DNA from 4 places in the Aurantimonas sp. C2-5-R2 genome. Region 1 is predicted to be linked to each of the others. Evidence: predicted binding sites of a transcription regulator. Region 1 holds the regulator's gene; each other region holds the start of a gene.
The links. Region 1 encodes LexA, which represses DNA repair genes until DNA is damaged. Its sites were predicted from a motif close to TGTTCNNNNTGTGTTCNG; they were not measured.

Region 1 (7,373 bases):
TCGCCACCGTCCTCGACCGCCGTCAGGACCGTTCTGACCGCCGCCGCGAACATATCGCTGAACTGAACAAACGCGCCGCTGAAACCGATCTGCGGCTGAAGCGGCTGTATGACGCCATCGAATCGGGCGTGGCTGATCTGGACGATCCGGCGCTGAAGGACCGCATCACCGGCCTCAAGGCGATTCGCGATCAGGCGAGAGCCGATGCCGACCGCGCGCAGGCCCTGTTGGAAAGCTCAGGCCAGAAGGCGATTACGCCGCAGATGGTCCGCAAGTTCGCCCAAACGGCCAGGGAGCGGATGCGCCTCGACGGAGGCGGCTATCGCCGCGATCACCTGCGGGCGCTGGCCCAAAGGGTCGAGGTCGCTGAAGGCGAAGTGCGCATCATGGGATCGAAGGGAGATTTGCTCAGAACGCTCGCCGCCGCATCCGGCGTAAAATCGGCCACGCACGGCGTGCCCGGTTCTGTTCTGAAGTGGCGGAGAGGAAGGGATTCGAACCCTCGATACGGTCTCCCGTATACTCCCTTAGCAGGGGAGCGCCTTCGACCACTCGGCCACCTCTCCGAGGACGCAGATACCTGCGCGACGGGCCCGGTGCAAGGGAGGCAAGAAGAAAACCCGGTGAACATGATCGAAAGGCACCCCGCGGCCATTCAAACCGGACACCGCGAAACCTCGCCCCGACCCGGGAACGATCCACACGCGCTTCCTTCGCGGCGCCGTCACGGCTCTGCGCGGCGCGGCCTGGTTCGCGGCTCAAGCAGCAGCTGGCACAGGTCGAAAAGTTGGCTCCGCGGGATCGGTTGCCAACTGTCGGTCCGGCCTTCAGTATTTGCGGATGAGCCCGACCAGCCGGCCCTGAACCTTGACCCGCTCGGAGCCGAAGATCCGCGTTTCATAAGCCGGATTGGCAGCCTCCAGCGCAATCGTATTGCCGCGCCGGCGAAACCGCTTCAGCGTCGCTTCCTCCTCGTCGACCAGCGCGACAACGATCTCCCCGGGCGTCGCCGTGTCGGCGCGGCGAATCACCACCGTGTCGCCGTCGAGGATTCCGGCTTCGATCATCGAATCGCCCTTGACTTCCAGCGCATAATGCTCGCCGCCGCCAAGCATATCCGGCGGCACGGCGAGGGAATGGGTGGTGTGCTGGATCGCCGAAATGGGAACGCCCGCCGCGATCCGGCCCATGACCGGAATCGAGACTGTGGCCGGTTCAGGCGGTCTCGTCGTCGCGCGTCGGGAAATCGGCTCAGACGTCTTGCGTGCCGCGTCGCGGCTTCCTTCGATCACGCTCGGCGTAAACCCGGCGTGGCCGACGGGGGCAGGGCGGTCCTTCTGCATCGCTTCGGGCAGCTTGAGGATCTCCAGCGCTCGCGCGCGATTGGGCAGGCGCCGAATGAAGCCCCGCTCCTCAAGCGCGGTAATCAGGCGATGAATGCCGGATTTTGAGCGAAGCTCCAGCGCGTCCTTCATCTCGTCGAAGGAGGGAGGCACCCCGCTATCCCTCAGCCGTTCGTGAATGAACGACAAAAGGTCGTGCTGCTTGCGTGTCAGCATCGAGGCGACTCCCTAAAACAAAACCTGAACAAACCTATCTGTTCTAGTTGTGTTCCGCAAGACCCTTCCATTCGTCGAGCACAACGTAGCGGCAAGCCTCGCCCGCACTGGCCGGAGCCGCCGAAGGAGCCCGCACGAGCAGCGCGTCGGCCTGCGCGTAGGTGGACAGGAGGGAGGAATCCTGGCGGGGCAGCGGAATGACCCGGATGACGCCGTCTTCTCGAACCTCCAGCCGCGACCGGACGAAGTCGGTCCGCAGGCCATTTTCAGGCATCGGCGCACCGAGCAGCCCATGCCGGTAGAGCTGGCGATCGGGAAGGCCTGCCAACCGGCGCACCAATGGAACCAGGAACAACCTCGCCGCGACCATGGAGGAGGCCGGATTGCCCGGCAGTCCGACGATCGTCAGATCGCCGAGCCGCCCCGCCATCAATGGCTTGCCGGGGCGCATCGCGACCTTCCAGAAGTCGAGTCCGACGCCGCGGTTGGCGAACACCTTGCCGACCAGATCGTGATCGCCAACCGACGCCCCGCCGATCGTGACGAAGACATCCGCCCGGTCCCGGATGGAATCGCTCAGGCGCGCGTCGATCGTGGCGACGTCGTCGCCAGCGATCCCGCAGTCGATCGCATCGCCGCCGGCCGCTACCACCATCGCCGCGACGCCGAACGGGTTGGAGGCGACCAACTGCGAGGGACCGAGCGGCTCGCCGGGCAGCACGAGTTCGTCGCCGGTTGCGAGGATGGCCACCTTCGGCCGCGCCAGCACCGTCAGCGCGGGGTAGCCGCAGCTTGCCGCAAGCGCGATGGCGCCGGGCGTGAGCAGGGCGCCGCGGGTCAACAACGTCTCGCCCGCAGCGAAATCGATACCGGCTGCCCGGATGAATTGGCCGGGTTCAAGCGAAACCGTCGGCCGCACGGTGCCGTCGACCTCAACGCGGGCGTCTTCCTGGATCAGGATCGCATTCGCGCCATGCGGCACTGGTGCCCCGGTGAAGATTCGCACCGCTTCACCGATTCCCACCTTACCGTCGAAGGCGCGCCCGGCGGCGGATTCGCCGACGACCCGCAGGGCCTCGAACGGCGACTGCGCGTCCTCAGCCCGGACGGCGTAGCCGTCCATGGCCGAGGCATCGAAGGATGGCTGGGTGCGGCGGGCCAGGACGTCCTCGGCCAGGAGGCGTCCGGCCGCTTGCAGTAACGGCAACTGCTCGGTGCGGGTGAGGGGCACCGCACTCCCCACCAATCGTCGATAGGCTTCCTCGACGGGAAGCAGACTCATGACCCGGCCGCCGTGAAGTCGCCGGAACGGCCGCCGGACTTCGACAGCAGCCGGATGCCGGACACCCGCATCGAGCGATCCACCGCCTTGGCCATGTCGTAGATCGTCAGACAAGCGACGGAGACCGCCGTGAGCGCCTCCATTTCGACGCCGGTCTTGCCGCTGACCTTGGCCAACGCCGTGACGCGCAGACCGGGCAGGGTCGCATCCGGCGTTATCTCGACGCCAATCTTCTCAAGCATCAGCGGATGGCAAAGCGGAATCAGTTCGTGCGTCCGCTTGGCCGCCATGATTCCAGCGATCCGCGCAATGCCGATGACGTCGCCCTTCTTGGCCTCGCCGGCGAGAATCAGGTCCAGCGTCGCCGGCTGCATGGCGACGAAACCCTCGGCTTCTGCGACCCGAACGCTGTCGGCCTTGTCGCCGACATCGACCATCGAGGCAGCGCCAGCCGCGTCGAGATGGGTGAGCCCGGATTGCTTGGTGTCGGTCATGACAAGGCCCCCAATTGGCGGGTCGCGCCGAGCAGCACGCGCGTCGCCGCCTCCACATCGGCTTGGCGCATTAGGCTTTCTCCGACGAGGACGGTGCGGATGCCCCGATCGGCGAGGCGCAGGCAGTCGGCATGGGTGAAGATGCCGCTTTCGCCGACGAGAATCCGGTCGTCCGGCACCAGCGCCGCCAGTCTCTCGGCCGTCGCCAGGCTGGTCTCGAAGGTCCGCAAATTGCGATTGTTGATGCCGATCAGCGGCGTGCGGAGCTTCAGCGCACGCTCGGCTTCGGCTTCGTCATGGATCTCGACCAGGATGTCGAGGCCGTAGTGCTCGGCGGCAGATTCCAGATCGCGCGCCAGCGTATCGTCGACGGCGGCCATGATGATCAGAATCGCGTCCGCGCCCCAGGCGCGCGCTTCGGCCACCTGATAGGTGTCGAACAGGAAATCCTTGCGCAGCGCCGGCAGCGCGGTCGCCGCACGAGCCGCCGTCAGATAGGCGGGCGCACCCTGAAACGAGGGCGTATCGGTGAGGACGCTGAGGCATGTCGCGCCCCCGCGCTCATACGCCGCAGCGAGAGCAGGCGGATCGAAATCCTCGCGGATCACGCCCTTCGAGGGACTGGCCTTCTTCACTTCCGCGATGAGTGCTAGCCGACCCTCGGCGTGCCGAGCCCGGATCGCCGCCGCAAATCCTCTCGGCGCATCCGAGGGATCGATCGTGGCTTCGAGATCGGCGAGCGGCATGCGCTGTTTGGCAGCGGCGATCTCGTCGCGCTTGTAGGCTTCGATTCGCTCAAGGATGTCACTCATGCGGACGCCTCGCCGAACTTGCGCGTTGCTGCCGCCAGGCGCTCCAGGGCGGCACGCGCCAGGCCGCTGTCGATCGCATCGGCTGCCATTGCGACGCCGCCGCGAATATCCTCAGCCTTGCCGGCCATCATCAGGGCGCCGGCACTATTGAGCAAGACGATGTCGCGGTAGGCGTTTTTCGCGCCGCCGAGCACTGCGGTCAGCGCCGCGGCGTTTGCCGCCGCGTCCCCGCCCTTGATTTCGGCAAGGGGCAAACGCCGCAACCCGGCGTCCTCCGGCTCGACGCTGAAGGTGCGGATCTCGCCGTCATGGAGGGCAGCAACCGCGGTCGTCCCCGAAACGGTCATTTCGTCGAGCCCGTCACCATGCACGACCCAGGCGGATTCGGTCCCCAATTCGCGCAGCGTCTCCGCAAGCGGCAGCAGCCATTGTGGCGAGAACACTCCAACCAGCAGCTTCTTCACGCCCGCCGGGTTCGACATCGGTCCGAGCAGGTTGAAGATCGTCCGGGTGCCGAGCTCGACCCGGCTGGGACCAACGAAGCGCATCGCGGCGTGATGCGTCGGAGCGAACATGAAGCAGAGGCCGGCATCGGCGAGCACCCGCGAGATCGCATCCGGCTTCAGGTCAACGTCGACCCCGAGCGCGGCCAGCACGTCCGCCGCACCTGATTTCGAGGACAGGGCCCGGTTGCCGTGCTTGGCGACGACGAGACCGCACCCGGCGAGGACGAGGGCCGAGCATGTCGAAACGTTCAGCGTGCCGGCGTGATCGCCGCCAGTGCCGACGATGTCGATGGCGTCCGGCGGCGCCGCGACCCGCGACATGTTGGCGCGCATGACCGAGACGGCACCCGCCATCTCGTCGACGGTCTCGCCGCGCACGCGGAGCGCCATCAGGAAGCCGCCGATCTGCGAGGGCGTCGCTTCGCCGGACATCATCACCGCGAAGGCGGCCTCCGCCTCGGATCGCGTCAGGGACTGACCGTCCGCGACCTTGGCGATGAAAGGTTTCAGACTTTGGCTCACCGGACGATCGCCTTGGCGTTTTCGATGGCGGCCGGACTGACGCTGAGCGGCGTGTCGTTTTGCAGGAGTGTCACGTAGCTCTGCAGGAGATCGTTTTCGAAGATACCCTTCAACTGCTGGCGCTCCTCCGCCGCGACGTTCGCGGCCGGATCGGCGGGAGGGGCGATTTCGGTAACCTTCAGGACAACCTGTGAGCCCGACTCGCGGCCGCGCGCCGTGGTGATCGTTCCATCGCCACCGGAGAACGCCGCGGCGACGCCGACCTGACCCAGAACGGCCGCGCCGGACTGACGCGTGATCGACGCCGCCGTCTGCTTGCGCAGGCCCGCTTCCGCCGCCACGTCGTCCATGCTCTTGCCGCTCTCGAGTTCGGCCTTCAAGGCATTGGCTTTTTCGCTCAAGAGTCGCTGGGTCTCATCGTTTTTCCAGTCGGCGAGCACGCGGTCGCGTGCTTCGTCGAATGTGCGGTCGCGCGCCGGGTCGATACTGACGACGTCGTAGAAGACATAGCTGTTCGATTCGAAGTTGATCGGCACATTGTCGAATCCCGGCTCGGTCTCGAAGGCGCCGGCCAGAAGCTCCTTCGCCGCCGGAAGCTCCGCTACCGGCGCGCCGTCGGGACCGTTGCCCTGGCTGTCGACCGCCGGAACGGTTTCGGCCGCAATGCCCGCGGCCTTGGCCGCCTCGGCGAAGCTGGCGCCACCGGCGCGCGTATCCTCGAAGGCATTGTAGGCGCTTGCGGCGGTGTCGTTCGCCGCGACGAGCGCCAGAGCCTTGCGAATCTCGTCCGAGACCTCGTCGAGCGGACTCACACCCACCGGCTGGATTTTTGAAACGCGCAGGATCGCCGGGCCGAAGGCGCCGGCCACAACGTCTGATATCGCCCCTTCGCCCAGGGAAAACGCCGCGTCGGAGATCTTCGCGTCGGGAATTTCAGATTTGGATACCAAGCCGAGGTCGGTGTCTTCGACGGTCCGTCCGGCCTGCTTGGCGACCTCTTCGAAGCTGGCACCGCCGTCCAGCTTGGCCTTGGCTGTGTCGGCGGCAGCCTTGTCGGCGAAGACGATCTGCTGGACCTGGCGCCGCTCCGGTGTGGTATAGCGCTCCTTGCTCTGCTCGTAGTCCGCCTTCACCTGCTCGTCGGTGATCGTCGCCGGATCACTCAGCACTTCCGGCGTCAGCGTGGCGTACGCGAGGGAGCGATATTCGGGCGCGGCGTATTTCGCCTTGTTCTCCTCGAAATAGGCCGTCAGCACGTCGTCCGACGCATCGGCGACCGGTGGCACCGTCGAGGGGGACATGCTGATATAATCGACCGTCCGGCGCTCGCCATTGTAGAGGCCCAGCGCCGTTTCGAACGTTACTGGCGTATTGCCGCCCTGCGAAATCGCCTCGACGATCTGGCTGCGAATGGCGGCGTCTTCCTGGCTGCGGATATAGTCGCGCTCCCGGATACGGGCGTTGGAAAGGACCGCCTGAAACGCATTGCGCGAGAAATTTCCCGAGGCGTCCTGAAACGAGGGGTCGTCCGCGATCAGACGCGCCAGACGCTCCTCCGACAGGCCAAGGCCGATGCGACGACCCTGTTCGTCGAGCATGGCGCCGGCGACGAGCTGGCTGAGGACGCCTTGGTCGATGCCGAACAATTGGGACTCTTCCGCGGTCGGACGGCGGCCGATCTGCTGGGTCAGACGGGCTTGGGCTCGGTTGTAGGCCAGAGCGTAATCCTCCAGCGAAACCTCGGTCTTGCCAGCTGTCAGCACCGTCGTCGCCGTATCGCCGCGAAATACGTCGCCAATACCCCAGGCGGCGAAGCTGACGACGAGCAGGGCAAGGAGGATCTTCGCGGTCCACCCGGAAATGCTGCCTCGCAGTGTATTGAGCATCGTCGTCTCCCTTCGCCCGCTCGACTTTCGCGGCGGCGAAGCGAAGCAGGGCATCCATCGTTCTCAGGCCTTAATAGGAAACAGCGCGGGGCGGGCGCAAGCAGGCTGGACGATTGATTTCTCGGCTCCCTCGCATATTGCCGACCGACGATGATAGGTATGCGCCATCAGGTCCGCGCCCTCCGCGCACCGCTCCAGGGAGTAAATGTCGACATGAAGCCACGGCCACTGATCGCGGGTAACTGGAAGATGAACGGGCAGTTGTCGGCATTGACGGAACTGAAGAGCATCGCGGACGCTGCCGGCCACGGG
Region 2 (7,373 bases), on a different contig from region 1:
ATTTCCTCGCCAATCTGGCGCGTGAAAATCGTTCCGGCCAGCGCGAGTTTCGTCTGCCGCGCAGCCTCGCAGCGATGGCGGCTGGCAACGGCACGCCGCATTGGTATCGGGCCTCGGTGCGCCCGCTCGCGACCTCGCGTGGAACGCTGCAAGCCTGGCAGATTCTCGATATCACCGCCGACCGCCAGTCGCAGGAAAGTTCCTTCCAGGATCTCCAGCACGCGATCGACTATCTCGACAGGGCGCCCGCGGGTTTCGTGGCGACGGACGCGGATCTGAAGATCGCCTATCTCAACGCCACGCTGGCCGGATGGCTGGGCGTCGATCTGGTAGAGTTCAAGCCCGGCGAGCTTTCCCTTCTCGATTTCGTGCCGGAAGCGTCAGGCGCGTTGCTGGCGCCCAATGCCAGCGACGATGACGCGGACGGAACCAGCATCGTCGATCTCGATCTCATCACCCGCGACGGGCAAAGCCTTCCGGTGCGGCTCCTGCGCAAGCCGGTGGCAGACGACGCCGCGGCGCCGGGGATCGTGCGAACGCTCGTTCTCAGCCGCAGCGCGAAGAGCGAAGCGGCGGATACGGCGGAACTGGCCGAGGCGCGTTTCACCCGCTTCTTCAATTCGTCCCCCATGGCGATCGCGGCGCTGGACGAGGACGGGCGCGCGATCCGTTCCAACGCGGCCTTCCGGCAGGTCTTCGGTCTGGATGCATCCGGCGGCACCGCCGAGATCGTCGGTAGCATCCGCGAAAGCGATCGCGATGGTCTGCGACAGGCGCTCGCTGCCGCGGTTCGCGGGCAAGCTGGAATCGCGCCTGTCGATGCCGAAATTCTGGGCGAGAGGCCGCGCTCTGTCCGGCTTTATATCAGCGCGATTCCGAAGGCCGGACCGGACACTCACGAAGCGGCGATTCTCTACGGTGTCGAGATCACCGAGCAAAGGGCGCTGGAGGAGCAATTCGCCAAAAGCCAGAAGATGCAGGCGATCGGCAATCTGGCCGGCGGTATCGCCCACGACTTCAACAACGTGCTGACGATCATCACCGCGTCTGTGGACTTTCTCCTGCTCAACCATCGCACCGGAGATCCCTCGTTCCAGGACCTTTTGCTGATCAAGCAGAGCGCCAACCGCGCTGCCTCGCTGGTGCGCCAGTTGCTGGCCTATTCGCGCCGGCAGACGATGCGGCCGAAGATGCTCAACCTCACCGACGTCGTCGCCGACATGCACCTGCTCCTGAAGCGTGTCAGCGGCGATCACGCCAAGCTGGAGCGTCATCACGCCCGTGACCTGTGGCCGGTGATGGCCGATATCGGCCAATTCGAGCAGGTGATCACCAATCTGGTTCAAAATGCCCGCGACGCGATGCCCGACGGCGGAACGATCACTATCTCCACTCGCAATGTCGAGGCCGCCGAAGCCCGCGGCTTTGCATATGCGGAACTGACCGAAGGCGAGTATGTCCTGGTCGAGGTCGCGGACACCGGAACCGGGATTCCATCGGACCTCGCCGAACGCATTTTCGAGCCGTTCTTCACCACCAAGGAGATCGGCAAGGGCACTGGCCTTGGCCTGTCGATGGTCTATGGCATCGTCAAACAGTCGAGCGGCTTCATCTTCGTCGACTCCAAGGCCGGCGAGGGCACGGTCTTTCGAATCTTCCTGCCACGGCACATCCCAGATCAGGTCGCGGCGGCGAAAATCGCGGCGAGTGCGATCGCCTCCTCAAACGCCAAGCTCGACCTTTCGGGAACGGCGTCGATCCTGCTCGTCGAGGACGAGGATCACGTGCGGGCCGGCAATGTCCGCGCTCTCAAGATGCGCGGCTACGACGTCCACGAAGCCGCCTCCGGCATCGAGGCGCTGGAAGTGATGGAAGAACTGGACGGTCAGATCGAGCTCGTGGTCTCCGACGTGGTCATGCCGGAAATGGACGGGCCATCGCTGCTCCGCGAGATGCGCAAGAAGCGACCGGATCTGAAATTTATCTTCGTGTCGGGCTACGCCGAGGACGCGTTCGCCAAGAACTTGCCGGAGGGCGAAAAGTTCGGCTTCCTCGCCAAGCCGTTCTCGCTGCGCGAACTGGCCGTCGCCGTCAAAACCATGATTGACGAATAGGCTCGAACCGCTGCCGCTTCCCAGCTCACGCGGTCTTGGCCATGGCGACGGCGATGCGTCCGGCCAGCCGCGCGTTGGCCTCGACCAGCGCGATGTTGGCGGCGAGCGAGCGCCCCTCGCTCAAATGATACATGCGATCGAGCAGGAACGGCGTGACGGCCTTGCCGCTGATCCCTTGGACTTTCGCGTCGCTGAGGGCCTGTTCGATCCAGCCCTCGACCATTCCGCGCGGCAACGCCTGATCCTTCGGCACCGGATTGGCGACCAGCATACCCCCGCCGATCGAAAGAGAGCTCCGCGCTCTCTGAAAGGCGGCGATCTCGTCCGCCGTATCGAGCCGAAGGGGGGCGGGCAGGCCGGATTCGCGCGACCAGAAGGCAGGTAACTCATCGGTGCCGTAGCTGATGACCGGAACGCCTTTTGTCTCCAAGACTTCCAGGGTTTTATTGAGATCGAGAATCGCCTTCGCCCCGGCGCAAACCACGATAACCGGCGTTCTCGCAAGCTCCTCCAGATCGGCGGAAATGTCGAAGCTCGTATCGGCGCCGCGATGAACGCCGCCGATACCGCCGGTGGCGAAGACGCCGATCCCGGCGAGATCGGCGGCGATCATCGTCGCAGCGACCGTGGTCGCGCCGGTTCGCCCCGTGGCGACGGCATAGGCAAGGTCGGCCCGCGACAGCTTCATCGCATCCCGGGTCGTCGCGAGTGCGTCCAGTTCCTGGTCGTCGAGTCCGACAACCAAGTGCCCATCCAGAACCGCGATGGTCGCTGGGACGGCGCCTTGCTTGCGTATGATCGCCTCGACATTGCGGGCCATGTCGCGGTTCTGTGGATAGGGCATGCCGTGGGTGATGATGGTCGATTCCAGCGCCACCACTGGCCGTCGGCTGCGAATCGCATCAGTGACCTCGGCAGAGGACCTGAACGGGAGCGTCACGGACATCACAGCGACCTTTCCGGTAAATGAGGATCTGGCAGAGCCGCGGCGCCCTCCTGGATCAGTCGAGGGAAATCGCGTGGCGGAAACGGATCGACAGAAATCCGGATCGATGACGCTACCAGGCCCGCGCGGACGCAATCGATCCATTCACGCCCCTCGCAAAGGCCGACGAGCGCGGCTGCGGCCAGCGTGTCCCCGGCGCCGGTGACGTCCCTTGGAATCACGACGGGGGGCTCCTGGAAGGCGATCGTCTCGCCGTCAATCACCACGACTTGCCTCGGTCCATCGGTAATGACGGCGCGCCGTGCACCGAGTTCGATCAGGAGTTCGGCGAGGAGCCTGGGGCTCGTGCCAGAACTGGCCTCGACCAGGCTTGCCGCCTCGGCATGCGAAAGAAACAGCGCCGAAAGCGAGCGAATTGCCCCGTGCAGGCGGCGAACTTTGGCGGGCGAGACACCTATCGCCGCGATGGGACGCCCGCCGGCGGCCTTCGCCAGCGCGTCGATCGATCCGCTCGGCAGGTTCGCGTCGACCAGCAATGCGTCGACCTCATCTATCGCTGCCCTGACATGCCGCCGCGTGAACACGCGCGGAACCAGGAGATCGTAAAGGCCCATGTCCGCGACGCCGGCAACAAGCTCGCTCCGGTCGTCCAATATGGCCGTATAGGTTGGTGTCGCCCGGTCGATCCAGGTGATGGAGACATCGGTGAACTTGCGAGCGGCGATTGCCTGGGCAATTCGGTAGCCGTCGGAATCGCCGCCCCTGGCGCTTTGCAGCACCACCGCGCAACCGAGCGCGTCCAGCGTCAAGGCGGCGTTGAACGCGGCACCGCCCGGCATGTCGAAGAAGCGGCCGGGGTTCGACGCGGCGGGACGATACGGCGCATCGGCCTTGGCGCGCCGGTCGATATGGGCCGCACCGACAACGAAGACGGAGAGGGAATGAGATGAAATTCCGGACTTCTTCATAAAACTTTAACAGACAGTGAGAGCGGACTGCGATTCGGCTTGCGACGATAAACCGGAACAAACCAGGAATATGGGCTTGCCCAATGAGAACAAATAGCGTACACGTTTGGTTCAGGCCGCATCATTGCACCCCCGTCCAACGCGTGGAATAAGGTCCCGTCTCCATGGCACAGAACACACTCCGTCTCGTCGAGGAAAATTCGTTGGACAAGAACAAGGCTCTCGATGCCGCGCTTTCGCAGATCGAGCGGGCGTTCGGCAAGGGCTCGATCATGCGGCTCGGCGCGAACGAGAAGATCGTCGAGATCGAAACCGTGTCGACGGGCTCGCTCGGACTCGACATCGCGCTCGGTGTCGGCGGGCTGCCGAAAGGCCGGGTCATCGAGATCTACGGGCCGGAAAGTTCGGGCAAGACGACGCTCGCCCTGCATACGATCGCCGAGGCCCAGAAGAAGGGCGGGATCTGCGCCTTCGTCGACGCCGAACACGCGCTGGACCCGGTCTATGCCAGGAAGCTCGGCGTGGATTTGGAGAATCTGCTGATCTCGCAGCCCGATACCGGCGAGCAGGCCTTGGAGATAACCGACACCCTGGTTCGCTCGGGCGCGATCGACGTGCTGGTCATCGATTCGGTCGCGGCGTTGACGCCGCGGGCGGAAATCGAGGGCGAGATGGGCGATTCCCTGCCGGGCATGCAGGCGCGACTGATGAGCCAAGCGCTGCGTAAGCTGACCGGTTCGATCTCCCGCTCTAAATGCATGGTCGTTTTCATCAACCAGATCCGCATGAAGATCGGCGTAATGTTCGGTTCGCCGGAGACGACCACGGGCGGCAACGCCTTGAAGTTCTATGCCTCGGTTCGTCTGGACATTCGCCGTATCGGCGCGATCAAGGACCGCGACGAGGTCGTCGGCAACCAGACCAAGGTCAAGGTCGTCAAGAACAAGCTGGCGCCGCCGTTCAAGCAGGTTGAATTCGACATCATGTATGGCGAGGGCGTGTCGAAGACCGGAGAACTCATCGATCTCGGCGTCAAATCCGGGATTGTCGAAAAATCCGGCGCCTGGTTCTCCTACAACAGTCAGAGACTGGGGCAAGGGCGCGAGAATTCGAAGAATTTCCTGCGCGACAATCCCAGTGTCGCCAATGAGATCGAGGCCCTGATCCGCCAGAACGCCGGCCTGATTGCCGAGCAACTGCTCGTCGATCCCGGCGGCGAGGACAGTGCCGACGAGGGCTGAACCGCCGGGCTCCGGTCGCGGCCGTCGCTGAGATGCGCGCCGGCGAACCGGAGCTTGATGGACACTGCTTCCGGGCCTCTGTACAAAGCGCCTTCGATAGGGATCGGAGGCGCTTCTTTGCGTGGTCCGGCCGTGTTTTTCCGTCAGTTTTCCGAAGGTCGCATTCATGAGTGGCGTCAACGAAATCCGGTCCGCGTTTCTCGATTATTTCGCGAAGAACGACCACGAGCCGGTCGCGTCCTCGCCGCTGGTGCCGCGCAACGACCCGACGCTGATGTTCACCAACGCCGGGATGGTGCAATTCAAGAACGTCTTCACCGGCGTGGAGAAGCGTCCTTACTCCCGGGCCGTCACCTCGCAGAAATGCGTGCGCGCCGGCGGCAAGCACAACGACCTCGACAATGTCGGCTATACCGCCCGCCATCACACCTTCTTCGAGATGCTGGGGAACTTCTCTTTCGGCGATTATTTCAAGGCTCGGGCGATCGAGCTCGCCTGGAACCTGATCACCAAGGAGTTCGATCTGCCGGCGGACCGGATGCTGGTGACCGTTTTTTCCGAAGATGAAGAGGCGGCCACCCTCTGGCGCAAGATTGCGGGGCTGCCCGACGACCGCATCATCCGCATCGCTACTTCGGACAATTTCTGGTCGATGGGCGAGACTGGCCCGTGCGGCCCGTGTTCGGAGATCTTTTTCGACCACGGCGAGGGCATTCCCGGCGGGCCTCCGGGCAGCCCGGACGAAGACGGAGACCGGTTCATCGAGATCTGGAATCTGGTCTTCATGCAGTTCGAGCAGCTCTCGGCCGACGAGCGCATGGAACTGCCGCGTCCGTCGATCGACACGGGCATGGGGCTGGAGCGGATCGCAGCCGTCCTCCAAGGCGTCCACGACAATTACGATATAGATCTGTTCAAGGCGTTGATCGAGGCGGTCGAGGCGGCGGTCGGTTCGCGGGCCGAGGGCGACAAGATTGCCAGCCACCGGGTCATCGCCGACCATTTGCGGGCGACCGCGTTTCTCATCGCGGACGGGGTGCTGCCGTCCAACGAGGGACGCGGCTACGTGTTGCGGCGGATCATGCGACGGGCGATGCGCCATGCCAAGTTGCTCGGTGCCCGTGAACCGGTGCTGTTCAAGGTGCTGCCGACGCTGGTCGCCGAGATGGGCCGTGCCTTTCCCGAACTCGTGCGGGCCGAGGCATTGATTTCGGAAACACTGAAGCTTGAGGAGAAGCGATTCCTGCAGACCCTTGATCGCGGTTTGACGCTGCTGACGGATGCGACCGAAGGCATGGGCGCCGGCCAGAAGCTCTCCGGCGAGACGGCGTTCAAGCTTTACGACACCTACGGTTTTCCGCTCGATCTGACGCAGGACGCACTGCGCCAGCGCGGCATCGAGGTCGATCTCGATGCGTTCAATACGGCGATGGCGCGCCAGAAGGCCGAGGCAAGGGCCAGTTGGTCCGGCTCCGGCGATGCGGCGTCTGAAAATATCTGGTACCCGATCCGCGAGCGCGCCGGTGCGACGGAGTTCCTCGGCTACGATACCGAGCGGGCGGAGGGCGTGGTTATGGCGCTGGTCAAGGACGGGCAGGAGTTGGACCGTGCCGAGACGGGCGAGGAGATCTTCGTCGTTCTCAACCAGACGCCATTTTACGGCGAGTCGGGCGGCCAACTCGGCGATGCCGGCATGATGCGCGGCGACAAGGTCGAGATCGAAATCAGTGATACGCAGAAGGTGGCGGATGGTTTGTTCATCCATCGCGGCACGGTCAAGACGGGCGCGGTTCGCGGCGGCATGCCGCTCGACCTTCAGGTCGATCATTCGCGGCGGTCGCGTATCCGGCTCAATCATTCGGCCACCCATCTTCTTCATGAGGCACTGCGTCAGGTGCTGGGAACCCATGTGGGCCAGAAGGGCTCGATGGTCGCGCCGGGGCGGCTGCGCTTCGACTTCTCCCATCCCAAGCCGTTGGACGCAGCGGAGATCGCCGAAGTCGAGCGGCTGGCCAATCGGATCGTGCTGCAGAACGCTTCGGTGGAAACCCGGCTGATGGCTGTGGACGACGCGATGGCGGCGGGAGCGATGGCGCTGTTTGGT
Region 3 (7,373 bases), on a different contig from region 1:
TCGCGCACCTCCATGCGCTCGTAAAAGCGCGGGCCGCCGATGACCCGGTAGTTGAGCCCCATGGTGACGAAGCGGTCCTCGAAGGTGCGCATCTGGAAGGAGGCGCGGACCAGGATCGCCATGTCGTTGAGGTCGTGATTGTCGCGGCGCTGCAGATCCTCGATCGACTCGCCGATGGCGCGCGCCTCCTCCTCCGAATCCCAGCCGGCATTGACCTCGACCTTCTGGTGCTCGGGGTCGGAAAAGTCGGTGAACAGCGTCTTGCCAAGCCGGTCCTCATTATGGGCGATGAGGTGGGAGGCGGCGCCGAGGATGTGGGCGGTGGACCGGTAGTTGCGTTCCAGCCGGATGACGGTGGCGCCGGGAAAGTCTTTGTCGAAGCGTAGGATGTTGTCGACCTCGGCGCCACGCCAGCCATAGATCGACTGATCGTCGTCGCCCACACAGCAGATGTTGATGGGAGTAAACCCCTCACCCGGTTCGCTGCGCGAACCACCCTCTCCCCAAGGGGGAGAGGAATGGCGCTCTTCCGCGGCCGTCGGCGAGCTCGCACCATTCTTCTCCCCTGCGGGGAGAAGGTGGCCCGAAGGGCCGGATGAGGGGGCCCGCCGCGTCGGCCTTTGCGCCAGGAGCCGCAGCCAGAGATATTGCGCGACGTTGGTGTCCTGATACTCGTCGACCAGGATGTAGCGGAAGCGCTTGTGATATTCGGCGAGGACATCCGGATGGGCGCGGAAAATGGCGATCGGATGCAGCAAGAGATCGCCGAAATCGCAGGCGTTGAGCGATTTCAGCCGCGCCTGATAGGCGGCGTAGAGCTCGCGGCCCTTGCCATTGGCGAAGGCGCGCGCGTCGCCCTCGGGAATGTCCTTCGGGGTCAGACCCTTGTTCTTCCAGGAATCGAGCATCTGGGCGAAGCCGCGCGCCGGCCAGCGCTTGTCGTCGAGGTTTTCCGCCTGGATCAGCTGCTTGATCAGCCGGATCTGGTCGTCCGTGTCGAGGATGGTGAAGTTGGATTTCAGCCCGACCAGCTCGGCGTGGCGGCGCAGGATCTTGACGCCGATCGAGTGGAAGGTGCCGAGCCAGGGCATGCCCTCGACCTGTTCGCCGACCAAAAAGCCGACGCGGTTCTTCATCTCGCGCGCCGCCTTGTTGGTGAAGGTGACGGCGAGAATCTGCGACGGAAAGGCGCGGCCGGTGGCGAGGATATGGGCGATGCGCGTCGTCAGCACCCGCGTCTTGCCGGTACCGGCGCCGGCCAGCACCAGAACGGGACCCTCGGTGGTCTCGACGGCGGCGCGCTGCTCGGCGTTGAGGCCGGCGAGATAGTCGGGCGCGCGCGAGCCACGGGCGGCCATGGCGCGGGCCGCGATGGAGCCGGCCCGGGGAGCGGCGGGGCCGGAAGGATCATGGGAATCGGTCATCGCCCGCAATGTAATGGTTCGGGCGCGGAACACTAGGGGAACGCGGTCGCCTTGCGGGCGGAGGCTACCGCATTAGTATTCCCAATGATGGAGCAAGGGAGCAAGCGCAATGGCCGACGAGACACCCCGGAAGCCGAAGATCACCCAGGCGATGATCGACGCCTATGACGAATACACCCATCTGACGCTGGACCGGCGCGGCTTCATGGCCAAGCTGACGGCGCTTGCCGGCTCGGCGACGGCCGCCGCCGCGATCGCGCCGCTGATCGGCGCGTCCAAGGCGAGCGCCCAGATCGTCGACCCGCAGGACGAGCGGGTGACGACAGTGTGGGCGAAATTCCTGGCCGCCGGCGCCGAGATGAAGGCCTATGTCGCCAAGCCGACCGACGCCGAGGGGACGCTCCCCGGGGTCCTCGTGATCCACGAAAATCGCGGTCTCAACGCCCATATCCAGGACGTCGCGCGGCGGTTGGCGCTGGAGGGCTTCGTCGCGGTCGCGCCAGACTTCCTGTCCACCGATGGCGGCACGCCGCCGGACGAGGACAAGGCGCGCGAGATGATCGGCGCGCTCGACGGCGCCAAGACGGTGGAGAGCGCCGTCGCGGCGCGCGAATGGGCGACGAGCGAGGCCGGCACCACCGGCCAAGTCGGGGCGGTCGGCTTTTGCTGGGGCGGCGGGCTGGTCAACAGCCTGGCGGTCACCGATCCGGAGCTCGGCGCCGGCGTCGCCTATTACGGCCGCCAGCCGGACGCGGCCGATGTCGCAAAAATCAAGGCGCCGATGCTCCTGCACTATGCCGGGCTCGACGAGCGCATCAATGCCGGCATCGACGCCTACAAGGCGGCGCTGGAGGCGGCCGGGGTGGAGCATGCGATCGTCGTCCATGAGGGCGTCAACCACGCCTTCAACAACGACACATCGGCGGCGCGCTACGACAAGGCGGCGGCGGACAGCGCCTGGGAGCAGACGGTCGCGTTCCTGAAGCAGCACCTCGGCGGCGGTTGATTCCGCCGCGTTCCGGCTACCGCACGATCGCCAACAAGGGACCGACACGCACCATCCAACCGCCCGAATGCGCGGACGAGCGCCGTATGGCGCGCGACCGGGCGAGATATCGTGGCGTCGTTTACAGAATTTTAACCCTCGTCCGCCGCCAGATTATTAATCTGGATGCCGTTTAGTCACCACATCGAATTCGTCGCTCGGCCAAACCTTGCCGCGACGCGTGGATGAGGATGGCGATGAAGACCCCGGACTATCACGATGGCGGCCCTGTGGAGGTCGTCGCCTTCCGTGTCAACGAGCAAGAATTCTGCGTCCGCACGATTTCGGTGCGCGAAATCCGGGGGTGGTCGCAATCGACCCCCTTGCCCAATTCCTCGCCCGACATCCTGGGCATGATCAATCTGCGCGGGACGGTCATTCCCGTGGTCAGCATGGCGCAGAAGCTCGGCATGACCGCCGCGCCGCCGAATCCTCGCAGCGCCATTGTCGTCGTCGAGGTTCAAGACACGATTCTGGGCCTGCTCGTGGACGGTCTCTCCGACCTCCTGACCTTCGACGGCTCCACTATCCAGCCGGTTCCGGAAATGACCGGCGGCTACGACAAGAGCTATACCGAAGGCATCATCGCGCACGCCGACGGCATGATCTGCTTCCTCAACCTCGACCACATGTTTCCCGACGTCGCAAAATTGGCTGCCGCGGCGTAATGCCGCAAGGGGAGCCGGGGGCCGCCGCCAACTAACGGCGGCACCTTCGGTGTTCGCCCTCGGCCCTCGATCGAGGTACCAACGCCGCGATCAAGTGGCAGGCGCGAATTCCGGTTATTTCAGAGCTCGTTACGCGAAACGCGACAAAGGCATTTCAGGTTTGCATCGGATGCCATTGGGCCGTGCGCCGGCAATAACAATTATCATCCGTACTCTTTTTACATCGCACCTTCCTCACCGATGCGTGATGCCCAATACTTACGAATGAAATCAGTTGTTAACAGATAGCCGTCTAACAACCCCATTAAGCTCGCTTGCCGGATGCCAAGCGTATGCCTGAGCGTCGCGAAAGCGTGCCCGGCGGTCCGACGAGAGACGCGCCTTCATTTTGGCGCGAGTTCAATTGAGTCCGACCGGAAAGTCGGCAGTGAGGGTGAGGAGATAGGTTTGATGGGTATTCTACCGGCAGGATTTGGGAGTGGCGATTCAAAGGCCATTCTCGCGGCGCTCAGCAAGTCGCTCGCAACGATCGAGTTCAAGCCAGATGGCACTATCATCACGGCCAATGAGAACTTCTGCAGCGCGATCGGCTACGACGTCAGCGAGATCGCCGGACGGCATCATTCGATGTTCGTCGAACCGGCCTACGCCCAGAGCGCCGAATACAAGGAGTTCTGGGCCAAGCTCGGACGCGGCGAATTCGATGCGCGCGAATACAAGCGCTTCGGCAAGGGCGGCAAGGAAATCTGGATCCAGGCCACCTATAATCCGATCCTCGGTTCCGGCGGGAAGGTTCAAAAAGTCCTCAAGATCGCGACGGACATTACCGCCGCCAAGCTGGTTTCGGCCGAAAATTCCGGCAAGCTCGAAGCCATCGGTCGGGCGCAGGCGGTGATCGAGTTCACCGTCGACGGCAAGATCCTCACCGCGAACGACAATTTCCTGAACGCGATGGGCTATGGGCTAGACGAGGTCGCCGGACGACACCATTCGATGTTCGTCGAACCGGCCTATGCCCAATCACCGGACTACCGCAATTTCTGGACGCGGCTCGGCAGCGGCGAGTTTGTGTCCGAGGAATTCAAGCGGATCGGCAAGGGCGGCAAGGAAATCTGGATCCAGGCGTCCTACAACCCGATCTTCGACATGAGCGGCAAGGTGATGAAGGTGGTCAAATTCGCGACCGACATCACCGGGCGCGTCGAAGCCGTCAACGAGCTCGCCCACGGACTCGGCCGGATGGCCGATGGCGACGTGCGTCAGCGTATCACTCGACCCTTCATTCCGTCACTCGACAAGTTGCGCGAAGACTTCAACGAGTCCGTCGGCACTTTGGAGGCGGCCCTGCAGAAGGTTGGAGAGAATGCGTCCGCCATTCATAGCGCCAGCGCCGAAATCCAGACCGCGTCCGACGATCTGGCGAAGCGGACGGAACAGCAGGCTGCGTCCGTCGAGGAGACCGCCGCCGCGATCGAAGAGATGACGGCGACCGTGAAGAGTTCCACCGAGCGGGCCGAAGGGGCCGGGCAACTGGTCACCCAGACCAGGGCGGGAGCGGAGAAGTCCGGCGAGGTCGTGCGGCGTGCCGTCGCCGCAATGGGCGAAATCGAGGCCTCGTCCGGCCAGATCGTCAACATCATCGGGGTGATCGACGAGATCGCCTTCCAAACCAATCTCCTGGCTCTCAACGCTGGGGTGGAGGCGGCGCGCGCCGGCGAAGCCGGCCGGGGCTTCGCGGTCGTCGCCCAGGAAGTGCGCGAACTCGCCCAACGCTCGGCGAAAGCGGCGAAGGAGATCAAGAGTCTGATCAACACCTCGGGCGAGAACGTCAAGCTGGGTGTGGGGCTGGTCGGCGAGACGGGTGCCGCGCTCGAGACCATCGTCAGCGAGGTGAAGGAGATCGACCAGCACGTCACGGCGATCGTCGAGGCCGCGCGCGAACAAATGGTCGGGCTTCAGGAGATCAACAAGGCCGTCGCTTCGATCGACCAGGGCACGCAGCAGAATGCCAGCATGGTGGAGGAGTCCTCCGCGGCCTGTCACGGTCTCAGCCAGCAAGCCGCGGCCTTGACCGAACTGTTGGGCCATTTCGACCTCAGCGACGAACGGCAGGGAGCGCAGCCCGCCGGCCGAAAAGTCTCGAGGATGCCGGATTCTCCAGCCCGGCAGCTCGTCGGGAAAGTCTCCCGCGCCTTCGCGACCAATGGCAACGCGGCAGTCGACGCCAACACATGGGAGGAATTTTGATGGCTCCCGACATCGGAGAGGACGGCGGACCGCTCGAAATCGTCGCCTTCCGCATCAACGAGCAGGAGTTTTGCGTCCGGACCATCTCGGTCCGCGAAATCAGAGGGTGGTCGCAATCGACTCCCTTGCCGAACTCCCCGCCGGACATCCTGGGCTTGATCAACCTGCGCGGCACCATCATTCCAGTGGTCAGCATGGCCCGCAAGCTCGGAATGACCGCCACGGACCCCAATCCGCGCAGCGCCATAGTGGTGGTCGAGGTTCAAGGCAAGACGCTCGGCCTTTTGGTCGACCGCCTGTCCGACATCATGACCGTCGATCATTCCAGCATCCAGCCCGTCCCCGAAATGAGCGGAGCTTACGAGAAGAGCTACGCCCAGGGGATCATCGCGCATTCGGACGGCATGATCTGCTTCCTCAACCTCGAACAGATGTTTCCGCAGGCCGTCGCGCTCGCGGAAGCGGCGTAACGCGAAACAATCCAGGAGGCCGGGCGCGCACCCATGCGGCCGGCCTTTCGCCGAACACTTATCTCCTGTGCCAGCACGGCGATCAGCGGTTGCCGGAATCCAGCAGCGTATCCAGGATCGGGCACTCGGGCACATTGCCGCCCTCGCATTCCGCCGAGACCGCCACGAGCGTACGCTCCAGGCGCTCAAGGTCGGCGATCTTGGCGCGGATGCCGTCGATATGGCGACGGGTCAGCGCCAGAACCTCGCCGCACGTCGTGTCGCGCGCATCGGTGAGACCCAGCAATCCCCGCAATTCCTCGATCGAGAAGCCGAGTTCGCGGCCGCGCAGGATGAAGCCGAGCCGCGCCTGATCATCCGGCGCATAGAGCCGGTGACCGCCCTCTGAGCGGTCCGGAACGCCGAGCAGCCCGATTTTCTCGTAGTAGCGGATCGTCTCGCTGTTGCAGCTCATGCGCTTGGCCAGTTCGCCGCGCTTGAGGACCGCTCTCGCAGCCGTGATCGCCATAGCGGAAAAAACCTCTTGAACCTGTAGTCGCTACAGACCGTAGATGTTGCTCGACGCGAAAGCGAGGGCCAATCAATATGAGCGACACAGCAGCCGAGATCGGACGAAAAGACGCGATGCCTGCCGCCCCGGAACGGCGCGAGGGGTGGTTCGCAGGCGGCGGTGTCGTCGGCGCGGTGCTCGCCTCGTCCTGCTGCATCGCGCCGCTGGTTCTGGTCACGCTGGGGATCAGCGGAGCCTGGATCGGCAATCTGACGGTGCTGACCCCCTACCAGCCGTATTTCGTCGCCCTGACGCTGGTGTTTCTCGGGCTCGGCTTTTGGCAGGTCTATTTCCGGCCGAAAGCGGCTTGCGCGGTCGGCGCCGCCTGCGCCCGCCCCATTGCCTCGCTGATCACCCAGAGCGCCCTTTGGATCGCCACCGTCCTGGTCATCCTGTCGATGACCAACGCCTGGTGGGCACCGTTATTCTATTAGGAGACCACGCATGAAACGCCTGTCGACCCTTTCCGTGGCCGCTGCGATGCTGAGCGTCGCCGGACTTGGCGCGGCCCTGCTTGCCCCGGCGGCGATCGCGCAAACGCAGACGGAAGCCGCTCCGGCGCTTCAGACCCAAACCTTCACGATCGAGAACATGACCTGCCCGACCTGTCCGATCACCGTCAAACTGGCGATGAGCGGGCTCGACGGTGTTACTTCGGTCGCGGTCGATCTCGACGCCCAGACGGCCACGGTGGTGTTCGATCCGGCGATAGTCACGCCGGGCGACCTCGCCGAAGCCTCGACCAACGCCGGCTACCCGGCGACAATCACCGGAAGCTGATCCGCCATGAAAGACAGGACGCTTCTCAAGACCGGCATTGTCGGCTCGGTGATCGCGGCGATCTGCTGCTTCACTCCGGCGCTGGTGATCCTCTTCGCCTTCGCCGGGGTCTCCGCCTGGCTGGCCTTCGCCGACTATGTGCTGTTTCCGCTGCTGTTCCTGTTTGTCGGCATCACCGCCTACGCCCTC
Region 4 (7,373 bases), on a different contig from region 1:
ATCGGATCGAGGCGGGCGAGCGTTTTGGCCTGATCCGCTTTGGCTCACGTCTCGATATCTATCTGCCCGACGGGGCTCGGCCGCGCGTTGCGGAAGGACAGATCGCGATTGCGGGTGAAACCGTCATCGCCGAGTTCGGCGACAATTTGCCAACCTGGCCGTCGAGGCGCGACTGATGCCGATCGAATCTCCGTTTCCTCCGTTCGATCCGGGTAAGCCCGACGTGGAAGACGGCCCGGTACGCCGGCGCATTCCGTTCCGCCACATCGTCCCGAACCTCATCACCATCCTGTCGATCTGCGCGGGAATGACCGGCATCCGCCTGGCTTTCGAGGGCCAGTTCGAGTTCGCGGTCGGCATGGTGCTCGGCGCGGCGTTCCTCGACGGGATCGACGGCCGCGTTGCGCGGCTATTGAAGGGCCAGAGCCGCTTCGGCGCGGAAATGGATTCGCTCGCCGACATCGTCAATTTCGGGGTCGCGCCGGGTCTCGTGTTGTACACCTATATGCTCAATGAGGCGGGAGCCTTCGGCTGGATCGCGGCGCTTCTCTATGCGAGCGCCTGCGCACTCAGGCTCGCCCGTTTCAATACCATGCTCGACGATCCGAAACGCCCAAAATGGCATTCGGCGTTCTTCGTCGGCGTACCGGCACCGGCCGGCGCGGGCTTGGCCCTGTTCCCGATGTATGTGGGCTTTTCCGGTCTTAATCTCGGATTCCCCGAGATCACCGCGACGATCGCGTCGGTCTATCTCGTGTTTATCGGCCTTTTGATGTCGAGCCGCCTGCCGACATGGTCGGGCAAGGGGGCGGGCATCCGGGTGCCGCGCGACTACGCCATCCCGATCATCCTGGGCTTCGTTCTCTACGTCGCCCTGTTGCTCAGCTTCTTCTGGGAGACGCTGACGCTGACCGCGATCGCCTACTTTATTTCGGTTGGCTTTTCGGTGCGAGCCTTCGGCAAGCGCGCGAAACGCGAAACCCGCTCGGCGGCCGCGGATCAGGCGGGGTCGCGGTAATCCAGGAAGCGATTTTCGCGCACGTCGAAGAGCTTGCCGGTCTCGACCACGTCCGAGAAGGCGAGGGGCACGATCTTCGCCGCCACCTCGCGCGCGGTCGGCAGGGTCTTGGGATCCTCGCCCGGCATCGCTTGCGCCCGCATGGCGGTGCGCGTCGCGCCCGGATTGACCGAATTGACCCTTAGCGGCAGGCTCTGCGTCTCGTTCGCCCAGGAACGCACCATCGCCTCGCAGGCCGCCTTGGAGGCCGCGTAGAGCGACCAGAACGCCTTGGCCGAATGGGCGGCGCCGGACGACATCACGATGGCGCGACCGGCCTGGGATTTGCGCAGCAATGGATCGACGGTGCGGATCAGTCGCCAGGTCGCATTCACGTTGACCGTCATCGTCTTATCGAAGGTCTTCGCCTCGATGTGGCCGATCGGCGCAAGGACGCCGAGCAGCCCGGCATTGGCGACCAGGACGTCGAGTCGGCCCCAGCGCTCGTTGATGGCGCCACCGAGGCGGTCGATCCCGGCCATGTCGGTCAGATCAAGGGGGACGAGCGTCGCCGATCCGCCGGCCGATTTGATCTCATCGTCGAGTTCTTCGAGGCCGCCCACGGTGCGCGCCAGCGCGATGACATGCGCGCCCTCGGCGGCGAGGCCCTTGGCAATGTGGTAGCCGATACCGCGCGAGGCCCCTGTGACCAGCGCGATCTTGTCTGTCAGCATTTGCGTCATATCAATCCGCCTGAAAGGCGCCATCCGTAGCTTTGAGCCCTGCCGGCAACGGCTTGGCCGAACGCGCTCAGGTCCTATGTTTCCCCACGGTACTGCCTCCCCGCGAAGATCGCGATATTCAGGGAGCGTTCCGTGTTCAGCCCGCACCACCCAGCAGCGAGAGCGGCCGGACGTTTTCCGTGCCGTCCTGATCGGTCAGCGAGGTCGGATAGTCGCCGGTAAAGCAAGCATCGCAGAACTGCGGCGTCAGCTTGTTGCGCGAGGGCTCGTCGGTGGCGCGGTACAGGCCGTCGATCGACAGAAACGACAGCGTATCGACCTTGATGAAGTCGGCCATCTCCTCGATCGTCATGCGCGAAGCAAGCAGCTTGGCCTTTTCCGGCGTGTCGACACCGTAGAAGCAGCTGGCGCGGGTCGGCGGCGAGGCGATCCGCATGTGGACCTCGGTCGCGCCGGCTTCGCGCACCATTTGCACGATCTTCTGGCTGGTCGTGCCACGGACGATCGAATCGTCGACGAGGATGACTCGCTTGCCTTCGAGCATCCTGCGGTTGGCATTGTGTTTCAGCTTCACGCCCATGTGGCGAATGGAGTCGGTCGGTTGGATGAAGGTTCGGCCGACATAATGGTTGCGTATGATCCCGAGCTCGAAGGGCAGACCGGCCTCCTGAGCATAACCGATCGCCGCGGGAACGCCGGAATCGGGAACCGGCACGACGATGTCGGCTTCCACATGGCTCTCACGCGCCAGTTCGCCGCCAATCTTCTTGCGAATCTCGTAGACGTTGCGGCCCTCCACGGTCGAATCCGGGCGGGCGAAATAGACATATTCGAAGATACAGAACCGGGGGCGGCGCGCCTGGAATGGGAAGATGCTCTCGATTCCGTCCTCGCTGATCACGACGAGTTCGCCGGGCTCGATGTCGCGAACAAAGTCGGCGCCGATGATGTCGAGGGCGCAGGTCTCCGATGCGAGAATCGGCGATCCCTCGAGATCGCCGAGCACTAGCGGCCGAATCCCGAGAGGGTCGCGCACGCCGACCATCTTCTTCGACGAGAGCCCGACCAGCGAGAAAGCGCCTTCGAGCCGAGATAGGGCGTCGATCAGCTTCTCGACGAAATGCCGTGCTGCGCTCGTGGCCACGAGATGCAGAATGGTTTCGGTGTCGGAGGTGGAGGAGAAGATGGAGCCGCGGCGTTGCAGCTCGCGCTGAATGGTCAGGGCGTTGGTGATGTTGCCGTTGTGGGCGACCGCGAAGCCGCCGGCAGACAATTCGGCGAAGAAGGGCTGGACGTTGCGCAAGCCGCCGCCGCCGGTGGTGGCGTAGCGGGTATGGCCGATCGCGGAGGTTCCCGGCAGACGCTCGAGAACGGCCTGCTTGGTGAAGGTATCACCGATCAGACCGGCATGGCGCTCGACATGAAATTGCGAGCCGTCATAGGAAACGATCCCCGCCGCTTCCTGGCCGCGGTGCTGAAGCGCGTGAAGGCCGAGCGTCACCACGGCGGCGGCATCGGTTCGTTTGAAAATGCCGAAGACGCCGCACTCTTCGTGCAGTTCGTCGTCGCCGAATGGCGTTTCGTCCATGAGATTATCCGCCGTTTGCCGGTGTCTGTCGGCTTGCGATGAGGTCTTCACCATATAGGCCCGTATGGGGCGGGACGCGAGGGTGTGGCTGTCGGAGGATTCGGAATCCTGGCGCCCGCTACTGCGGCTGCGTCGGCTCCGTCCCGCTTGAATCCTCGATCGCTCCCTCGACGGATGCGGGTTCTTCCGGGGCGGGAGGCGTATCCGTCGCCGACTCGCCGTCGGCGCCCTTGATCTTCTCGAGAATGATCTGCTCGGGGTTCTCCGGCAGCGCCGCGACCAATTGCTTGCCAAAATTGTCCAGATACGGCTTGGACCAGGCGTTGGCGACCCATTCCGGCTGGTTCTCCGGCGCCAGCCAATTGAAGAACAGCATGGCCACCACGACGAGAAGGAGGCCGCGCACGGCGCCGAAGACGAAGCCGAGAACGCGGTCGAGCGCGCCGATGCGACTATCGATGATGAAGTCGGCGATCCGCAGCGTGATGTAGGACACGATGATCAGCGTGACGAGGAAGATCGCGGCTGCCGAGGCCGCCATCGCCACTGTGTCGGATGAGATGTACTCGGCGAAATAGGGCGTCAGCGGCTTGTAGAAGAGAAAGGCGGCAACCGCCGCCACCAGCCAGGAGATCACCGAAAGGATTTCGCGGGAGAAGCCGCGCACCATGGCAAGAAGCGCCGAAACCAGCATGAGTGCGAATAGGATCGCGTCGAGAAGAGTAACGGTCATGGATGATCGGTCCCGTGGACGTTCGGATCAGGCGCGGGTGGCAGATGCCAGTATGACATGCCTGCGAATGACGCCTTACCTCTTTGGTGTCCATTTTACACTAGGGGGCGGCGTGAAAATCAACCGTCGGATGGAAGACCGCCTGACGCGACCCTGCCGACGAGGTCGGGCAGGGTCTCCACTTCATGCGGCACCATCTCGCCCGAGCGCGGCAGATCGGCGCTGGCCGCCGGCAAGACCGATTGCCGAAAACCGAGCTTTTCGGCTTCCTTGAGGCGCTGTCCCGCATGGGCGACGGGCCTCACCGCGCCGGAGAGAGAGACTTCGCCGAAATAGACGCAATCGGAGGGCAGGGCGGCGCCGCTGAGCGAGGATACGAGCGCCGCCGCGACCGCGAGGTCCGCCGCCGGTTCGGAAATCCGGAAGCCCCCGGCGACGTTGAGATAGACGTCATGCTGGCCGAGTCGCACGCCACAATGGGCTTCGAGCACCGCCAGGACCATGGCGAGTCGCGGCTGGTCCCAGCCGACGACCGCGCGGCGGGGCGTCCCGAGAGCCGAAGGCGCGACCAGGGCTTGAATCTCGACGAGGACCGGGCGGGTTCCTTCCATGCCGGCGAAAACCGCGGCGCCAGGCGCCTTTTCGTTGCGCTCGCCGAGAAACAGTTCCGACGGGTTGCGTACTTCGCGCAGTCCGATGTCACTCATCTCGAAGACGCCGATCTCGTCGGTGGGTCCGAAGCGGTTCTTGACGGTGCGCAGAATTCGGTAGTGGTGGCCGCCTTCGCCCTCGAAGTAGAGGACCGCGTCGACCATGTGCTCGACAACCCGGGGGCCTGCGATCTGGCCGTCCTTGGTGACGTGGCCGACGAGAATCACCGCCGCGCCGCTGGCCTTGGCATAGCGCACGAGCGCCTGCACGCCGGTGCGGACTTGCGTCACGGTTCCCGGCGCCGATTCGGCCATGTCGCTCCACAGCGTCTGGATCGAATCGATGATGACGAGGTCTGGCCGGCGGGCTTCAGCAAGCGTCGCGAGGATGTCCTCGACATTGGTCTCGGCCATGAGCTGCACCGACGTATCGGCGGCTTTCAAGCGCTGGGCGCGGAGGCGCACCTGCGCCACGGCCTCTTCGCCGGAGACATAGACGACACTGTTGCCACCACGCGACAGCGCCGCGGCCGCCTGCATCAGCAGCGTCGATTTGCCGATGCCGGGATCGCCGCCGATGAGCAAAGCCGATCCACGCACGATGCCGCCGCCGGTCGCCCGGTCGAATTCGTCGATGCCGGAGACGATGCGCGGGGCTTCTTCCATCTCGCCCGAGAGCGGCAGAAGCGCCGATGGGCTGCCCTTGCGCCGGCCGCGTTGCGGTCCACCGCCGATCCCGCCGGACGTGTTTTCCTCGACGATGGTGTTCCACTCACCGCAGGCGTCGCATTTGCCCTGCCAGCGCGTGGTGACCGCGCCGCAGTTCTGGCATATGAAGCTGAGTTTGGGTTTGGCCATTGAAACCTTGGAAACGGGGCGGCGACTGGAACGAAACATAAACAAAACCCGCCCGACCGCAACTCCGAACGGCGACGCAAGACAGAGCCATGCGTGCGGCAATCGTGCGAGCGGGACCGCAGCCCGATGTTAGATTGCCGATAAGCCGGCGCAAGACAGCGCTTGGAAGGCGCTTTTCGCCAATCGGACATTCTTCGAAAGACGATCAAATGGCGTTGTGGATCGGACTATATTTCCTGGCGATCAACATCGCTGCCTATTTCGCCTTCGTTTTCGACAAGGCCAAAGCGAGAGCCGGCGCAAGACGCATACCGGAGAAAAGCCTCCTGCGTCTTGCCCTCCTCGGTGGCAGCATCGGCGCCATTTCCGCCCAGCGAATCATTCGCCACAAGACCCACAAAGAGCCTTTCCGCACATGGCTGAACGCGATCGCGTTCCTGCATCTTGTCGTGATCACAGGCTTGGGGGTCGCCGTGCTGCTTTTCGGATCCGACCAGATTCGCCTCTGGATGGGTCAGCAACTCAGCTGAATGTGCCGTCGCTTGGCCAGCGCCGATTCACCCGCGGCCCGAGGCCAGTCAGCAATTCATAGGCAATGGTGCCGCCGGCTGTCGCCACCGCGTCGATCGGCATGTCCGGGCCGAAGAATTCCGCCCGCGCGCCGGGGCGGACGGCATCTTCGGGAAGGTCGGTGATATCCAGCAGGGTGAGGTCCATCGAGACTCGACCGAGCACAGGGACCCGCCGGCCGGCGAGTATGGCGTCCGCTCCGGGCCGCAGCTGACGCATCCCCACGCCGGCGCCCGACGCGGCACGGTGGTAGCCGTCGGCATAGCCGATGCCGACGGTGGCGATTCGGGTATCTCTGCTCAGCCTTGCCGCCGCGCCATAGCCGACTGCCTCGCCGGTTTTGGCGACTCGCACCTGGAGAACCGAGGCGGTCAGCCGCGCGACGGTCCTGACCGCTTCCGACGAGCCGGGGCCTGCCTCGCCGCCATACAGCGCGATGCCGGGCCGTGTCAGATCGAATGCGTAGTCGGGGCCAAGAAAGACACCAGCGGAATTGGCAAAGGACCGGGGAACCGACGGAAACAGCCCGGCGAGCGCCCGAAACCGTTCGAGTTGCTCGGCGCTCTGCGATGTCGCCTCGTCGGCGGAGGCCAGATGGCTCATGACCAGGCACAGGTCGAGCTCGCCGGAGGCGGCGAAGTCGGCGGCCAAGCGGGCATCTTCGGTTCCGAGGCCGAGCCGGTTCATGCCGGTTTCGAGCTGTACCGCGGCGGGCGCTTTGCGTGCGGTCGCGCGCATCCCCTCGCGCCAGACGGCGATGTCGTCCGGCGTCGAGAGCACCGGCGTCAGGTTTCGCGCCAGATGGAGCGGAACCGCAGCGGGCTCCAGACCCTGAAGCACGTAGATGCGAGGCGCCGCAGACGCGGTCGAGGCGTTGGCCGGCAACCGGTCCAGCGAGTCACGCAAGGCGGCGCCTTCCTCGGCCCAGGCGACGAAGAAGTCGCGGCAACCGGCTTCCGACAACGCCGCGGCGACCTCGGCGGCGCCAAGACCATAGCCGTTCGCCTTGACCGCCGCGCCAGTACGGGCGCCGGGATTACGCGAATCCAGCATCCGCCAATTGGCGATCAGCGCGGCGCGGTCGATCTCGACGACCGGCATGCGGTCCGGCCTCACGCTGGCCGGGATTGGAGAAAGCGGCATTGGCGGGAGACTACTCGAACCGCTCGGGAAGATAGCTGTCGTCCGCAAGATCGGTAAAGCGGGTGTATTCGGCCTGGAAGGCGAGGGGAAC

Region 2: a site for LexA is predicted at 4,114-4,131, ahead of recA (recombinase RecA). Genes of this name have one in related genera too.
Region 3: a site for LexA is predicted at 1,450-1,467, ahead of VQ044_RS07905 (ATP-dependent helicase). Genes of this name have one in related genera too.
Region 4: a site for LexA is predicted at 5,596-5,613, ahead of radA (DNA repair protein RadA). Genes of this name have one in related genera too.

Annotation. Positions count from the first base shown of each region.
Region 1 is NZ_JAZHLJ010000055.1:12,301-19,673, forward strand. It holds tRNA gene VQ044_RS18375 (tRNA-Ser) at 477-566, opposite strand; gene lexA (transcriptional repressor LexA) at 828-1,559, opposite strand; gene VQ044_RS18385 (molybdopterin molybdotransferase MoeA) at 1,603-2,841, opposite strand; gene moaC (cyclic pyranopterin monophosphate synthase MoaC) at 2,838-3,335, opposite strand; gene trpC (indole-3-glycerol phosphate synthase TrpC) at 3,332-4,147, opposite strand; gene trpD (anthranilate phosphoribosyltransferase) at 4,144-5,175, opposite strand; gene VQ044_RS18405 (peptidyl-prolyl cis-trans isomerase) at 5,172-7,061, opposite strand; gene tpiA (triose-phosphate isomerase) at 7,275-7,373, shown strand, end outside.
Region 2 is NZ_JAZHLJ010000029.1:33,860-41,232, reverse strand. It holds gene cckA (cell cycle histidine kinase CckA) at 1-2,114, shown strand, start outside; gene VQ044_RS13750 (pseudouridine-5'-phosphate glycosidase) at 2,140-3,060, opposite strand; gene VQ044_RS13745 (carbohydrate kinase family protein) at 3,060-4,028, opposite strand; gene recA (recombinase RecA) at 4,193-5,269, shown strand; gene alaS (alanine--tRNA ligase) at 5,436-7,373, shown strand, end outside.
Region 3 is NZ_JAZHLJ010000011.1:97,739-105,111, reverse strand. It holds gene VQ044_RS07905 (ATP-dependent helicase) at 1-1,424, opposite strand, end outside; gene VQ044_RS07900 (dienelactone hydrolase family protein) at 1,534-2,430, shown strand; gene VQ044_RS07895 (chemotaxis protein CheW) at 2,661-3,137, shown strand; gene VQ044_RS07890 (methyl-accepting chemotaxis protein) at 3,588-5,384, shown strand; gene VQ044_RS07885 (chemotaxis protein CheW) at 5,384-5,854, shown strand; gene VQ044_RS07880 (MerR family transcriptional regulator) at 5,937-6,362, opposite strand; gene VQ044_RS07875 (mercuric transporter MerT family protein) at 6,440-6,838, shown strand; gene VQ044_RS07870 (heavy-metal-associated domain-containing protein) at 6,849-7,184, shown strand; gene merF (mercury resistance system transport protein MerF) at 7,191-7,373, shown strand, end outside.
Region 4 is NZ_JAZHLJ010000012.1:82,550-89,922, reverse strand. It holds gene VQ044_RS08385 (phosphatidylserine decarboxylase) at 1-176, shown strand, start outside; gene VQ044_RS08380 (CDP-alcohol phosphatidyltransferase family protein) at 182-1,018, shown strand; gene VQ044_RS08375 (SDR family NAD(P)-dependent oxidoreductase) at 1,000-1,740, opposite strand; gene purF (amidophosphoribosyltransferase) at 1,877-3,328, opposite strand; gene VQ044_RS08365 (CvpA family protein) at 3,447-4,061, opposite strand; gene radA (DNA repair protein RadA) at 4,181-5,569, opposite strand; gene VQ044_RS08355 (DUF1294 domain-containing protein) at 5,779-6,099, shown strand; gene alr (alanine racemase) at 6,092-7,240, opposite strand; gene VQ044_RS08345 (replicative DNA helicase) at 7,293-7,373, opposite strand, start outside.